DNA from 2 places in the Achromobacter sp. MUI-25009338 genome. Region 2 is predicted to be linked to the other one. Evidence: riboswitches for the same ligand, from Rfam matches in the RefSeq annotation. Region 2 holds a riboswitch; the other holds the start of a gene.
What was found. Region 2 has a riboswitch for glycine ahead of gcvT (glycine cleavage system aminomethyltransferase GcvT). Riboswitches for the same ligand answer to the same signal wherever they lie in the genome.

Region 1: another riboswitch for glycine. It lies ahead of AC1IQ6_RS10045 (D-amino acid dehydrogenase); the one in region 2 lies ahead of gcvT (glycine cleavage system aminomethyltransferase GcvT).

What each region holds. Positions count from the first base shown of each region.
Region 1 is NZ_CM170627.1:2,109,668-2,117,419, reverse strand. Features, by position in the region: gene AC1IQ6_RS10080 (hypothetical protein) at 1-158, shown strand, start outside; gene AC1IQ6_RS10075 (trans-sulfuration enzyme family protein) at 133-1,323, opposite strand; gene AC1IQ6_RS10070 (methionine ABC transporter permease) at 1,345-2,001, opposite strand; gene AC1IQ6_RS10065 (methionine ABC transporter ATP-binding protein) at 1,979-3,085, opposite strand; gene AC1IQ6_RS10060 (MetQ/NlpA family ABC transporter substrate-binding protein) at 3,089-3,904, opposite strand; gene AC1IQ6_RS10055 (CopD family protein) at 4,054-4,479, opposite strand; gene AC1IQ6_RS10050 (DUF2242 domain-containing protein) at 4,569-5,318, opposite strand; glycine riboswitch at 5,524-5,616, shown strand; glycine riboswitch at 5,618-5,709, shown strand; gene AC1IQ6_RS10045 (D-amino acid dehydrogenase) at 5,756-6,982, shown strand; gene AC1IQ6_RS10040 (metal-dependent hydrolase family protein) at 6,995-7,752, opposite strand, start outside.
Region 2 is NZ_CM170627.1:808,091-815,842, forward strand. Features, by position in the region: gene AC1IQ6_RS03765 (NAD-dependent epimerase/dehydratase family protein) at 1-714, shown strand, start outside; gene AC1IQ6_RS03770 (arginine/lysine/ornithine decarboxylase) at 944-3,205, shown strand; gene AC1IQ6_RS03775 (BaiN/RdsA family NAD(P)/FAD-dependent oxidoreductase) at 3,222-4,424, shown strand; gene AC1IQ6_RS03780 (superoxide dismutase) at 4,565-5,179, shown strand; gene AC1IQ6_RS03785 (ZIP family metal transporter) at 5,210-6,103, shown strand; glycine riboswitch at 6,163-6,258, shown strand; glycine riboswitch at 6,293-6,416, shown strand; gene gcvT (glycine cleavage system aminomethyltransferase GcvT) at 6,504-7,604, shown strand; gene gcvH (glycine cleavage system protein GcvH) at 7,688-7,752, shown strand, end outside.

The sequences.
Region 1 (7,752 bases), 1.3 Mb from region 2:
ACGCGCTGCTGCGCCACCTGCCCGGGCTGGACATGGGCGCACTGCGCGCCGGCCTGGCCGCCGCCGGCCGCGGCCCGCACAATTTCGAGGCCGAGGGCGACTGGATAGCCTGGCGGCGCGCCGACGCCGCGCCTACACCCGGTCCAGGCCCTGCCTGAGATCGGCCACGATATCCTCGGGCGTCTCCAGTCCCACCGACAGCCGCAGCAGCCCCTCGGACAGGCCGTAGCGCTCGCGGTCCTCGGCGGTGTAGCTGGCGTGCGTCATGGACGCGGGATGCTGGATCAGCGTCTCGGGGTCTCCCAGGCTGACCGCGATGCGGGCCAGTTTCAGGCTGTCGAGCAGCCGGCGCCCGCCCGCCAGCCCGGTCTTCAGTTCGAACGCCACCAGCCCGCCGCCGGCCGACTGCTGGCGCCGGGCGATCTCGGCGCCGGCCGTGTCCGCCAGGCCCGGATAGAACACCTCGGCCACCGCGGGATGGCCGCGCAGCAGCTCGGCCACCTTCCTGGCCGATTCGCTGTGGCGCTGCACGCGCAGTTCCAGCGTCTTCAGGCCGCGCAACACCAGGAAGGCCGTGAACGGCGACAGCGTCGCGCCGGTGAAGTAGCGCAGGCCCTGCAGCCGGATCGGGTCGATGTGCTGCTTGCGCCCCAGCACCGCGCCGGCCAGCAGATCGCCGTGGCCGCCCAGGTACTTGGTGGCCGAATGCAGCACGAGGTCGGCGCCGTGCTCCAGCGGACGCTGCAGCACCGGCGTGGCGAAGGTGTTGTCGACGATGGTCAGCAGGCCGCGGGCGCGGGCGATGGCCGACACGGCGGCGATGTCCACCAGGCGCAGGTTGGGATTGGCCGGCGTCTCGAAATACACCGCGCGCGTTTTGGGGCCGATGGCGTCGGCCACGGCCTGCGGGCGGGTGAAGTCGGCGAACACCGCGCGCACGCCGAAGCGGGCCAGGCCCTGCGTGAACAGCGTGAAGGCGGTGCCGTAGACGATCTGGTCCACCACGATCTCGTCGCCGCTTTGCAGCAGCGTGAACAGCGTGGCGGAGATCGCGGCCATGCCGGAGGCGGTCGCCACACCGGCCTCGGCGCCCTCCAGCGAGGCCAGGCGTTCTTCCAGCAGCGCCTGCGTGGGATTGCGGGTGCGGCCGTAGACGTAGCCCTGGGCCTCGCCCAGCCTGATCCGGTCGAAGGCTTCCAGGCTTTCCTGGGTGTAGGTGGAAGTCAGGTAGAGCGGCGGCGACAGCGCGCCCTGTTCGTCCAGCGGCTCGTAGCCGAGATGGATGGCGCGTGTGGCGAAGCCCTGTTGCGGAAAATCGGACATCTGGGATTCCTTGTTCGGATATCAGCGTTTGTGGTCGGCGCGGCGCGCCAGCCATTCGCCGGTGAATTGCACGATGGACACCAGCGCGATCAGGATCACGATCACCTCGAACATCACGCGGGTCTCGTAGCGTTCGTAGCCGTAGCGGATCGCCAGGTCGCCCAGGCCGCCGGCGCCCACCGCGCCGGCCATGGCCGAGGCATTGATCATGGCGATGACGCTTACCGTCATGCCGCCGACGATGCCGGGCAGCGCTTCGGGCAGCAGCACGTGGCGCACGATGTGCCAGCGCCGGCAGCCCATGGCGCGCGCGGCTTCCACCAGGCCGTGGTCCACCTCGTTGAGGCTGACCTGCGCGATGCGCGCGAAGAACGGCACCAGGTTGGCCGACAGCGGCACGATGGCGGCCCAGGTTCCCAGGGTGGTGCCCACCAGCATGCGCGTGAACGGCAGCATGGCCACCAGCAGGATGATGAAGGGAATGGCCCTGAAGGTATTCACCACGATGGACAGCGCCTTGTTCAGGCGCGGCAGCGGATAGAGATTGCCCGGCGCGGTGACCGTCAGGACCAGCGCCAGCGCCAGCCCGCAGACGATGGCGATGGCCGCCGCCACGCCCACCATGGTCAGGGTCTGCAGAAACGCCTGCAGGTATTTATCGAACATCGGCAGCGACATAGCCCAGCACCTTTATCTGATCGGCCACCAGCGCGGCGCGCGCGGCCTCTTCCCGTAGTGCGCCCGCCGGCACCGACACCAGCAGGCTGCCTTGCGCGTGACCGCGCAGGCGGTCCAGCCCGCCATGCAGCAGCGTCGCGCCCGGCCCCAGGGCGGCCAGCGCCTGCAGCGAAACGCCGCCCGGCCGCCCCTGCCCCGTGAAGCGCAGGCTCAGCACCGCCACGCCGTCGCGGCCCTGCAGGTCGGGCACCAGCCTGGCCTCCAGGTCGGCCGGCAATCCATGTTGCAGGGGCCGCAGCAAGGCGCGCGTGGCCTCGGCCTGGGGATTGCCGAAGACACGCCAGACCTCGCCGTGCTCGACCTTGCGCCCGCCGTCGAGCACCAGCACCTTGTGGCAGATCTCGCGGATCACCGCCATGTCGTGCGTGATCAGCACCACCGTCAGGCCCAGCTTGCGGTTGATGTCGCGCAGCAGGGTCAGGATGGACTGCGTGGTCTCGGGGTCCAGCGCCGAGGTGGCCTCGTCGCACAGCAGGATCTCGGGCTCGTGCACCAGCGCCCGGGCGATGCCGACGCGCTGCTTCTGGCCGCCGGACAGCCTGGCCGGATAGACGTCGGCCTTGTCGCCCAGCCCCACCAGCTCCAGCAGCGCGGCGACGCGGGCCCGCGCGGCCGCCGGCTTCACGCCGGCCACGCGCAGCGGCAGGGCCACGTTCTCGGCCACCGTCTTGGCCGACAGCAGATTGAAGTGCTGGAAAATCATGCCGATGCGCCGGCGCAGCGTCACCAGGGCATTCTCGTCCAGCCCGCCCGCGTCCACGCCATCGATCAGCACGCGTCCGGCGCTGGGCCGCTCCAGCATATTGATGGAGCGCAGCAGCGTGGACTTGCCGGCGCCGCTGCGCCCGATGATGCCGAACACCGTGCCGCGGGCAATCGAGAACGACACGTCGGACAGCGCCGCAACCGCGCCGCGCGCGCCCTCGTAGCGCTTTTGCAGCCCTTCGAACACGATGTGCTCGTCGCCCGCCGGCAGCGGCGGCGCGGCCGCCGGCTGGGCAATGGAAAACTCATGTTGCATCATGGCTCAGAACACCGGAATCACGGAGCCTTCGAACTTGCTGAGGATGAACTGGCGCACCTCTTCCGAGTGGTAGGCCTTGACCAGCTCGGGCACCCACGGCGCGTTCCTGTCCTGTTCGCGGACCGCGATGATGTTCACATAGGGATTGTTTTCCTTCTTCTCGACCGCGATGCCGTCGCGCGTGGCGATCAGGCCGGCCTGGTAGGCGAAGCTGTTGACGATGGCGGCGGCGTCCACGTCGGGCAGCGAGCGCGCCAGCACCACCGAGGCGCTCTCCACGAACTGGAGCTTCCTGGGGTTGGCGGTCACGTCGGCCAGGGTGGCCGTGCCGGTGGCCGGGTCGAAGCCGTTCCTGAGCGTGATCAGGCCCTGGTCGCGCAGCACCACCAGCGCGCGCGTCTGGTTGCTGGGATCGTTGGGTATGCCCACGCGCGCGCCTTCCGGCAGGTCCTTCAGCGACTTGTACTTGCGGGAATAGAACGCGATGGGCGAAATCAGCGTGTTGGCCACCGGCACCAGCTTGTAGCCGCGCTGGCGGATCTGGTCGTTCAGAAAGGGAATGTGCTGGAAGGCGTTGGCCTCCAGGTCGCCGTTGTTCAGGGCCTCGTTGGGGCTGGCGGTGCCGGTGATGACCACCGGCTCCACGGCCAGACCGTTCTTCCTGGCGACCTGGGCCACCACTTCCCAGATCTGTTCGTCGACGCCGCCGCGCACGCCGACCTTCAGGGGTTTGGCGTCGGCCGAAAAGGCCGGGCCGTGGAACATCGCCGCCGAGGCCAGCACCACGCCAAGCAGCTTCTTGAAAATACGGGGAGTCATTTTGGAATCGCCTCTCAGGCTAAACGGTTATGAGAGAAACGATTCTAGGGACGGGCACGCCCGGCGCGAACGAAGACTTCGTTCGGTGCTTATGGCCGGGGCGTTTGGTTATGGCCGCGCGGCATATGCGCGCGGCGCGCCGACGGCGTTCAGAACGGCTTGACGATCACCAGCGCGACGATCGCGGAAGCCGCGACCACGGTGAACGGCGCGTACCAATCGATCAGCGGCGGACGCTGCGCGCCGCCGCCGGCCATGCGGCGCAAGGCCTTGCTCTGGACGCCCAGCAGCGCCGACAGCGCCAGCGCGATGGCGATCTTCACCCAGATCCAGTTCATGACGAACCAGCCGAAGGTCACGGCCAGGTGCAGGCCGACCAGCCAGGCCAGCACCATGGCCGGCGTGGTCACGTACAGGGTCCAGCGGCGCAGCGCGCCGAGCATCCTGCTTTCTTTCGGGGCTTGGCCGCCTTCCTGGGGCTGCGAGGACAGCAGGAACAGCGACACGAACAGCGAGCCGCCCAGCCAGGCGACCACGGCCGCCACGTGGAGCATTTTCAGGAGTTGGTATGTCATGGCCGGCATTATCGCCGCAGGCGCGCGCCGCGGCGAACCGGCTTGCAACGGCAATTTGCGCTACGGCAAAGCGGCGGCCCGGCGCGGCCTTACTTGGCGGCGTCGGCGCCTGCCGGCGGCGGGCTGCCCGCCGGCGCCGCCTTGCTGTCCGCGGGCGCGGCCTTGCCATTGGCGGCCGGCGTATCGCTGGCGGCCGCCGGGTTCAAGGTGTCGGCCGGCGCGTCCGGCGACACCGCGGGGTCGGCCGGCGCCGGCTTGGGCGGCGTCTTGCCGCGTCCGGCCGGCGCCGGTTGCGGCGCCGAAGCGGCCTGCGCGTCCGGCAGAAAGCGCTGCAACAGCTGGAAAAATCCGTCGTAGAACTTGGGCCGCGCCACCGTCTGGCTGGCGGTCTTGACCAGCGAATCGTCGCTGGCGCCGAACGGCATGGACACCTGGCCCAGTACGCTCACGCCCACGCTGGCCGAATTGGCGGTGCGCTTGATCGAATAGCGGTCCTGCACCGCGGTGGCGAACACCGTCGAGCGCTCGTTCGACGCGCCATCGGCGGCGCATTCGATATTGAAGCTGATCTGCGTATGCTGGCCGTCCTCGGCCTGGAAATTCTTGTGCCCGGTCACGCGCGCCGACTCGAAGCGGTCGATCAGGTAGCCCTGGCTCAGCAAGGCGCGCCGGCCCGCGTCGCAGGCGGCCGCGCTGCTGGCCGCGACGCTGCGCGAGTAGGTGTCGTTCTGGGTGAAGTCCTCCTTCTCATACGCGGGCTTGGGGGAGGAGCATCCGGCCACGGCGCCCGTCAGGGCGGCGAGCAGGATCAGGGACGAACGGCGGGTGATACGAGGCATGTATGGGCGTCCGCGAGCCGGCGGCTTGCGGCAGTGTGATGCGTGAACGTCGGTTATAGCGCATCCCCCCGCCTCAAGCCTTTACCAGGAATGAACAGTTCAACAGAGAGGTAACAGGCGATATAACAGGGACAAAACGAACGGCTACTGGGACTAACCCCTGGTCCCACGCCGCCGGATTTTGGCTATTCTGCCCGCGTCGATCCAAAACCCCGCAGAAGAGACCTGCCCGCCGCGGCAGGCGCCGACGGAGCAACCGCCCCGGAAACTCTCAGGCAACCAGGACTGCGCGGTCTAGACAATCTGGAGAGCGGCGCCGCGCGCGCCCACCGAAGGGGAACCCGCCGCCATCCGCGCGGCGCGTGAAACTCTCAGGTACCAAGACAGATGGGGTGCTGCGGCCGGGTGGCCGCGGCCACCCTACCCTTGGAGCGACCATGCCCCGCATCGCCATCATCGGCGCCGGCATCACCGGCGTCACGTCCGCCCATGCCCTGAACAAGCTGGGATTCGACGTCACCGTCTACGACCGCCAGCGCTACCCCGCCATGGAGACTTCCTACGCCAACGGCGGCCAGCTGTCGGCCAGCAACGCCGAGGTCTGGAACAGCGTGTCCACCATCATGAAAGGCCTGCGCTGGCTGGGCCGCCACGACGCCCCGCTGCTGCTCAATCCGCGTCCGGGCTGGCACAAGTATTCCTGGCTGGCCCAGTTCATCGGGCAGATCCGCAACTATCGCCAGAACACCATCGAGACCACCCGCCTGGCCATCGAGGCGCGCCAGCACCTTTACGCCATGGCCGAAGAAGAAGGCATCGATTTCGACCTGGAGCGCCGCGGCATCCTGCATATCTACCACGACGCGGCCAGCTTCGACACCGCGCGCCGCGCCAACGCGCTGCTGCGGCAAGGCGGGCTGGAGCGCTACGAGGTGACCGCGGAAGAAGCGCGCCGCATCGAGCCGGCCCTGCAGACCGCCTGCCACGCCGGCTTCTACACGCCGTCGGACGCCACCGGCGACATCCACAAGTTCACCAGCGGCCTGGCCCGCGCCTGCCAGCGCCGCGGCGTGCGGTTCGTGCAGGACGCCGACATCACCGCCATCGCGCACGAGGGCGGCGCCTACCGTCTGGACCTGGCGGCAGGCGCGCTGCCGGCCCGGCAGGAATCGGCCGACGCCGTGGTGATCTGCGCCGGCGCGGCCAGCCGCCAGTTCGCGCGGCAGCTCGGAGACTCGCTCAACATCTATCCGGTCAAGGGCTATTCGATCAGCGTGCACCTGGACGACGAGGCCAGCCGCGCCGCCGCGCCCTGCGTGAGCCTGCTGGACGAGGCCGCCAAGATCGTCACCAGCCGCCTGGGCGACCGCTTCCGCGTGGCCGGCACGGCGGAATTCAACGGTTTCAACCTGGACATCCGCGCCGAACGCGTGCAGCCGCTGGTGGACTGGACCCGCCGCCACTTCCCCGGCGTGCGCACCGCGCGCGTGGTGCCGTGGTGCGGGCTGCGCCCGATGACGCCGAACATGATGCCCAGGGTCGGCCCCGGCAAGCGGCCGGGGGTGTTCTACAACACCGGCCACGGCCACCTGGGATGGACGCTGTCGGCCGCGACCGCCCAGATGCTGGCGGCCAGCGTCCAGGCGGGCATGGGCCGGGCCTGAGCCCTGCGGCGCTCAATGCGCCGCGACCGCTTCCCTGCTGTCCTGCTCGACGGCGCGCGGCGGCGCGCCTTCCGCGCCCGGCGGGCAGGCGTTCTTGCAGATCCGCCCGTCCTTCATCACCAGGCTGATGCGGTCCGGGTCGATCAGCAGCGACAGGTCCTCCAGCGGATTGCCGTCGACCATGACCACGTCCGCCAGATAGCCGGGACGCAGCATGCCCAGCTCGTGCGGCCGCTGCATGATCTCCCCGCCCAGCCGGGTGGCCGACACCAGCGCCTCGGTGGGCGTCATGCCGACATAATCCACGAAATACTGGAGATCGGAGGCGTTGGTTCCGTGCGGCATCCAGGCGAAGCCGTAGTCTCCGCCAGGCAGGATGCGTATGCCGCGCCGGTGCATCTTGCGCAGCGATTCGGCGGCGATCTCCAGTTCGCGCTTGTAGCCCATCTGCTCGGCGGCGGCGGGCGTGATGCCGTAGTCGGAAGCATGGAAGGCGGTGCGAACCAGCCAGCCGATGCCCGGCGCCACGAAGTGCCTGTCCTTGTTGGCTTCCAGCATGTCGAGCGCCTCTTCGTCGGCGAAGCTGGCGTGATAGATCATCTCGATGCCGTGCCGCACGCATTGCTTGACCGATTCGCTCGAACGCGCGTGCGCCGCCACGCGCTTGCCGAAACGCTTGGCCTCGGCCGCCAGCATGGCGATCTCCTCTTCCGAGAATGGCGACATTTCGGCCGGCAGCCCGGCGATGTACTCGCCCGACAGATTGATCT
Region 2 (7,752 bases):
CCGGCCTGGACCCGCCATTTCGCCGACGTGGACGCCGTGGTGCACCTGGCGGCCCGCCACTCCACGCCCGACGCCAGCTGGGAAGAGGCGCTGGCGTCCTACGGCATGACCCTGAACGTGCTGACGGCCGCCGCCACGCACGGCGCGCGGCGGCTGTTTTTCTCCTCGTCCAACCACGTCATGGGCGGCTACAAGGACGAGCCGCTGGCCGCCTCGATGGGGCCGGGCAGGCTCTCCGTGCGCTGCGAACCGGCGCCGGGCACGCGCTGGTTCGACGGCGAACGCGAAGTGCATGCGCTGGCCTACGCCACCTCGAAGGAGATGGGCGAGCGCCTGTGCCGCGCGTGCTCGGCCATGACCGGCGGCCGCCTGTCCACCGTGGCCGCGCGCATCGGCTGGATCCTGCCGGGCGACAACGATCCGCGCGACATGACGTATTCCGGCGTGGCCCACCGGCGCGCGCCCGACCCGCAGGCGCTGGACGAGCCCGCCCGCCGCGCCCTGGCGTGGTTCCACGACATGTGGCTGTCCAACGGCGATTTCGAACGCCTGCTGGTCGCCGCCCTGACCGCGGACGCCTCGGGCTGGCCCGACGGCAGCGTCATCGTCAACGGGGTGTCGGCCAACCAGGGCAGCGCCTGGGACGTGGAGGACGGGCGCGCGACCATCGGCTACGCGCCGCGCGACGACGTGCGGCGGCGCCTGCGGGGCTGAGCAGGGGCGTTCGGGCCGGCGCGGCCGGGGCGGGTTTTAGCGTGATCACAACGGCGTTCGGGCCATTTCGGGATTTCCCTTAGGCCTGCAGGAAAAACCGCCCTACAATTCGCCCATTCCCGCCGCCCCGGCGGGTGCTCGCGCCGTCTGTCATCAGGCGGATTTTTACCAGCTGTACATTCGTGTCGCCGTACGCGACCGATTCCGCCTTGCCCCCAGGAGCGCCCGCATGAAATTCCGCTTCCCCATCTTCATCATCGACGAGGACTACCGTTCCGAGAACGCGTCCGGCCTGGGCATCCGCGCCCTTTCCGCCGCGATCGAGGCCGAGGGCGTCGAGGTGATCGGGGTGACCAGTTATGGCGATCTGAGTTCCTTTGCCCAGCAGCAGAGCCGCGCCAGCGCCTTCATCCTGTCGATCGACGACGAGGAATTCGACGAGGACTCGCCCGAGGACGTGGCCAGCGCGATCAAGAACCTGCGCGCCTTCATCGGCGAGCTGCGCTTCCGCAACGCCGACATCCCCATCTACCTGTACGGCGAGACCCGCACCTCGGAGCACATTCCGAACGACATCCTGCGCGAGCTGCACGGCTTCATCCACATGTTCGAGGACACCCCCGAATTCGTGGCGCGCCACATCATCCGCGAAGCGCGCAGCTACGTCGACGGCCTGCCGCCGCCGTTCTTCCGCGAACTGGTCAAGTACGCGCAGGACGGCTCGTACTCGTGGCACTGCCCCGGCCACTCCGGCGGCGTGGCCTTCCTGAAAAGCCCGGTCGGCCAGATGTTCCACCAGTTCTTCGGCGAGAACATGCTGCGCGCCGACGTCTGCAACGCGGTCGACGAACTGGGCCAGCTGCTGGACCACACCGGTCCCGTGGCCGAATCCGAACTGAACGCGGCGCGCATCTTCCACGCCGACCACTGCTTCTTCGTGACCAACGGCACCTCCACCTCCAACAAGGTGGTGTGGCACGCCAACGTCGCCGCCGGCGACGTGGTGGTGGTGGACCGCAACTGCCACAAGTCCATCCTGCACGCCATCACGATGACGGGCGCGATCCCGGTGTTCCTGCGTCCCACGCGCAACCACCTGGGCATCATCGGCCCGATCCCGCTGGAAGAATTCCACCCGGACAACATCCGCAAGAAGATCGAGGCCAACCCCTTCGCGCGCGAGGCGGTGAACAAGAACCCGCGCATCCTGACGCTGACGCAGAGCACCTACGACGGCGTCATCTACAACGTCGAAATGATCAAGAAGCAGCTCGGCAGCTACGTCGACACGCTGCACTTCGACGAGGCCTGGCTGCCGCATGCGTCCTTCCACGAGTTCTACCAGGACATGCACGCCATCGGCCAGGACCGCCCGCGCAGCCAGGACGCGATGGTGTTCGCCACGCACTCCACGCACAAGCTGCTGGCCGGCATCTCGCAGGCCTCTCAGATCATCGTGCAGGAATCCGAGACCCGCAAGCTGGACCGCAACGTCTTCAACGAAGCCTACCTGATGCACACGTCCACCTCGCCGCAGTACGCGATCATCGCGTCCTGCGACGTGGCCGCGGCCATGATGGAGCCGCCGGGCGGCACCGCGCTGGTCGAGGAAAGCATCCGCGAGGCCATGGACTTCCGCCGCGCCATGCGCAAGGTGGAATCCGAGTTCGGCAAGAACGACTGGTGGTTCAAGGTCTGGGGCCCGAACCGCCTGGTGTCCGAAGGCATCGGCAACCGCGACGAATGGATCCTGGAGTCCAACGACCACTGGCACGGCTTCGGCGACCTGGCCGAAGGCTTCAACATGCTGGACCCGATCAAGGCCACGGTCATCACCCCGGGCCTGGACATGTCCGGCAGCTTCGGCGAAACCGGCATCCCGGCCGCCCTGGTTTCCAAGTACCTGACCGAGCACGGCGTGGTGGTCGAGAAGACCGGCCTGTATTCGTTCTTCATCCTGTTCACCATCGGCATCACCAAGGGCCGCTGGAACACGCTGCTGACCGCCCTGCAGCAGTTCAAGGACGACTACGACCGCAACCAGCCGCTGTGGCGCATCCTGCCGGAATTCTGCCGCGACCATCGCCGCTACGAGCGCATGGGCCTGCGCGACCTGTGCCAGCAGATCCACGAGGCCTACCGCGAGCGCGACGTGGCCCGCCTGACCACCGAGATGTACCTGAGCGACATGGTTCCGGCGCTCAAGCCCTCGGACGCGTTCGCCCGCATGGCGCACCGCGAGGTCGAGCGCGTCGAGATCGACAAGCTGGAAGGCCGCGTCACCGGCGTGCTGCTGACGCCGTACCCGCCGGGCATCCCGCTGCTGATCCCGGGCGAGCGCTTCAACCGCACCATCGTCCAGTACCTGCAGTTCGCGCGCGAGTTCAACGAACGCTTCCCCGGCTTCGAGACCTACATCCACGGCCTGGCCGACGAAGTGGGCGAGGACGGCGAGAAGCGCTACTACGTCGACTGCCTGAAGGAAGAGTGACGGGTCGCGCGTGTCGATGTTCGATGTAGCCGTGATCGGCGCCGGCGCCGCCGGCATGATGTGCGCAGCGGTGGCCGGCCAGCGCGGCCTGCGCGTGGTGCTGGTCGACCACGCGCAGCGCCTGGCCGAAAAAATCCGCATCTCCGGCGGCGGACGCTGCAACTTCACCAACATCGGCGCCGGGCCGGCCAACTTCCTGTCCGAGAACCCGCATTTCTGCCGCTCGGCCCTGGCGGGCTACACGCCGCAGGACTTCCTGGCGCTGCTCAAGCGCCACCGCATCGCCTGGCACGAGAAGCACCGCGGCCAGCTGTTCTGCGACGATTCCAGCGAATCCATCATCGACATGCTGCGCGCCGAATGCGACGCCGGCTCGGTGCAGTGGCGCATGAACTGTCCGGTGGCCGAGATCGGCCACGGCGAACAGGGCTACACGCTGCACACCGGCCAGGGAACGATTCGCGCGGCCAAGCTGGTGGTGGCCACCGGCGGCATGGCGATCCCGCAGCTGGGCGCCACCGACTTCGGCCTGAAGATCGCGCGCCAGTTCGGCCTGAAAGTGGTCGAGCCGCGGCCCGCCCTGGTGCCGCTGACCTTCGATGCCGCGCAATGGCAGCCGCTGTCGGAGCTGTCCGGCGTGGCGCTGGAAGTCGGCCTGCACACGGGGCAGGGCAAGGCGCGCGGCGAATTCCTGGAAGACCTGCTGTTCACCCATCGCGGCCTGTCGGGGCCGGCCATCCTGCAGATATCCAGTTTCTGGAAGCCGGGCGAACCCATCGTGGTGGACCTGGCGCCGGGCCGCGACCTGGCCGCGGAGCTGCTGGCCTCGAAGTCCGGCAACCGCCAGCAGCTGCACACCGTGCTGGGCGGGCTGTGGCCCAAGCGCCTGGCCGACCGCTGGCTGCACCTGGCCGAGCAGGCCGGCAAGCCCGGGCTGGCGGCGCTGCGCCTGGCCGACGCGCCCGACAAGACCCTGCGCGCGCTGGCCCAGGACATCCACCAATGGACGCTGGTGCCCAGCGGCACGGCCGGCTACAAGAAGGCCGAAGTCATGCGCGGCGGCGTGGACACGCGCGGCCTGGACCAGAAATCCATGCAGGCCAAGGCCGTGCCCGGCCTTTATTTCATCGGCGAAACCGTGGACGTCACGGGCTGGCTGGGCGGCTACAACTTCCAGTGGGCCTGGGCCTCGGGCGTGGCCTGCGGGCGCGCGCTGTAGGGCGGCGGCGCCGATAGCGCGCGGCTATGGCCGGGATGGAAATATCGGCGTTGCGACGTTAAATAAAAATAAATATCATTTGTATTTCAAGAATTGAGTTCGCCCGTCCTATTTTGGGCGCGCCACCCACGGAGATACACATGGCCTACACACTGCCCCCCTTGCCGTACGCCTACGACGCGCTGGAGCCGCACATCGACGCGATGACGATGGAGATCCACTACAGCAAGCATCACCAGACCTACGTCAACAGCCTGAACGCCGCGCTGGAAGGGGCGGGCATCGCCGCCGACGAGCCGGTCGAAGCGCTGGTGGCGCGCCTGGAGCAGCTGCCCGAGGCCGTGCGCGGCGCGGTGCGCAACCACGGCGGCGGCCACGCCAACCACAGCCTGTTCTGGGCCGTGATGTCGCCGGCCGGCGGCGGCGCGCCCGACGGCGCGCTGGCCGCCGCCATCGCGTCCGAGCTGGGCGGCATGGACGCGTTCCGCGAGGCATTCACCAAGGCCGCGCTGACCCGTTTCGGCAGCGGCTGGGCCTGGCTCTCGGTCACGCCCGAGGGCCGGCTGACGGTCGAGAGCAGCGCCAACCAGGACAGCCCGCTGATGCACGGCAATACGCCCATCCTGGGGCTGGACGTCTGGGAGCATGCCTATTACCTGAAGTACCAGAACCGCAGGCCGGAATACATCGCGGCCTTCTACAATGTCGTCAACTGGCCTGAAGTGGCGCGCCGCTACGCCGCGGCGCAGCGCTGAACGCGACTCTCTGAAGGAGGGCAGCGCCGTATGAATACCTTCAGCCGCCATCGTGTGCGGCCCGCCGCCACCAGCATCAGCGTCTGGACGCTGGCCGTGCTGGTTTCCTGCCTGGCCCTGCACCAGTTGTGGGCGTACCTGGACGTGCGCGCGCCGCACGTGGCCGACGCCTTGCTGGGCGGGCTGGTGGCGGCCGCCGCGACGGCGCTGGGCACCGTGCCCATCCTGTTCGCCCGCAGCATCCCGCAGAAACTGCAGGACAGCATGTTCGGCTTCGGCGCCGGCGTGATGCTGGCGGCCAGCGCCTTCTCGCTGGTGGCGCCCGGCATCGCCGCGGCGCGCGGGCTGGGCTACGGCCCCTGGGGGGCGGGGCTTACGGTGGCGGGCGCCGTGCTGCTGGGGGCCGCGGTGCTGCTGCTCATGGACCGCACGCTGCCGCACGAGCATTTCATCAAGGGACGCGAAGGCATCGAGGCGCACCGGTTGCGCCGCACCTGGCTGTTCGTGTTCGCCATCACGCTGCACAACCTGCCCGAGGGCCTGGCCATCGGCGTGGGCTACGCCGGCAACGATCCCTTGCGCGGCACCGCGCTGGCCACCGGCATCGCGATCCAGGACATCCCCGAGGGGCTGGTGGTGGCCGTGGCGCTGCTGGCCGCGGGCTATCCGCGGGCCTTCGCGGCGGCGCTGGGCATGCTGTCGGGCATGGTCGAGCCCCTGGGCGCGGTGCTGGGCGCGGCCGTGGTCGGCTGGTCGGCGCCGATGCTGCCCTGGGGCCTGGGCTTCGCCGCCGGCGCCATGCTGTTCGTCATCAGCCACGAGATCATCCCCGAGTCGCACCGCAAGGGGCACGAGGTCTACGCCACCTGCGGGCTGATGCTGGGCTTCGTGCTGATGATGCTGCTGGATACCGCGTTGGGCTAGCACGGGCCGCGGTTCCCATTCCCTGCCGATGGCTTTCGTTGTATGCTTTCGCCGCTGTCACGCATGTTGCGGGAGAGAGCGGCCTGTCCATCCGGCCGCCGCCGAAGGCGCAATTCGCCCGGAATCGCTCAGGTAACCCATACCGCCCATGCTTGCCCCGTCCCGGTTTATCACCGCGTGGACACGGCAAAACAGTACTCTGGAGAGACCTGGCGCCGCCCCTGAAACAAGGGACATGTCGAGCAGCCCAGGCGCCGAAGGTGCAAACCCGCCTAGCGGGGCAACTCTCAGGCAAAAGGACAGAGGGGCGGAAGATTCAGCCGTAGTGCAGGGCGCAGCCCGCCTGGCACCACCGGCATTCCGTAACCCTGGCAACCAAGCCGCCCCGGAGTTTCCGCGCATGTCCGCAACCCTCAAACGCACCCCGCTAGCCGAAGAACATGTCGCCGCCGGCGCCCGAATGGTCGATTTCGGCGGCTGGGACATGCCGCTGGCCTACGGCTCGCAACTGGAAGAGCACCACGCCGTGCGCCAGGACGCGGGCATGTTCGACGTCTCGCACATGCTGAACGTGGACATCGCCGGCCGGGACGCGTTCGCCTTCCTGCAGCGCCTGGTCGCCAACGACGTGGCCAAGCTGACCGTGCCCGGCAAGGCGCTGTACAGCTGCATGCTGAACCCGCAGGGCGGCGTGATCGACGATCTCATCATCTATTTCTTCGCCGCCGACGAATGGCGTGTGGTGGTCAACGCCGGCACCGCCGACAAGGACATCGCCTGGATGCAGCGCGTCAAGCAGGCCGGCGGTTTCGACGTGGCCATCACGGCCCGCCGCGACCTCGCCATGGTGGCCGTGCAGGGCCCCAACGCCCGCGCCAAGGTGTGGGCCGCGCGCCCGGCCTGGCAGGCCGCCACCGAGCCGCTGACCCCGTTCGTGGCCGCCGTGGTCGGCGACGACACGCTGGTGGCCCGCACCGGCTACACCGGCGAGGACGGCTTCGAAATCGTGCTGCCCGCCACCGAAGTGGTGCAGCTGTGGCGCGACCTGGCCGCCCAGGGCGTGCGTCCCTGCGGCCTGGGCGCGCGCGATACGCTGCGCCTGGAAGCCGGCATGAACCTCTACGGCCAGGACATGGACGAACTGATCCAGCCGAACCAGGCCGGCCTGACCTGGACGGTGTCGCTGAAGGACGCCGAGCGCCGCTTCATCGGCCGCGAGGCGCTGGAACAGTTCGCCACCCCGGCCGCCTTCCTCGGCCTGAAGCTGCAGGAACGCGGCGTCATGCGCGCGCACATGGCCGTGCGCACCAAGGACGGCATGGGCGAGCTGACCAGCGGCACCATGTCGCCCACGCTGGGCGTGTCCATCGGTTTCGCCCGCCTGCCGCAGAGCGTCAAGCCCGGCGACACGGTCGAGGTCGATATCCGCGGCAAATGGGTGCCCGCCCTGGCCTGCAAATTGCCCTTCGTGCGTAACGGCAAGGCCGTCGAACACTCGTAAACTCGAAGCTTCGCGCGGGACGCCATGGCCGCCCGCGCGAGGCGCGCAACACCATTCATCTACCCGTATTCCCAGGAGCTCCCATGAGTCTGCCCACCGATCGCAAGTACACCGAGTCCCATGAATGGGTCAAAGCCGAGGGCGACGT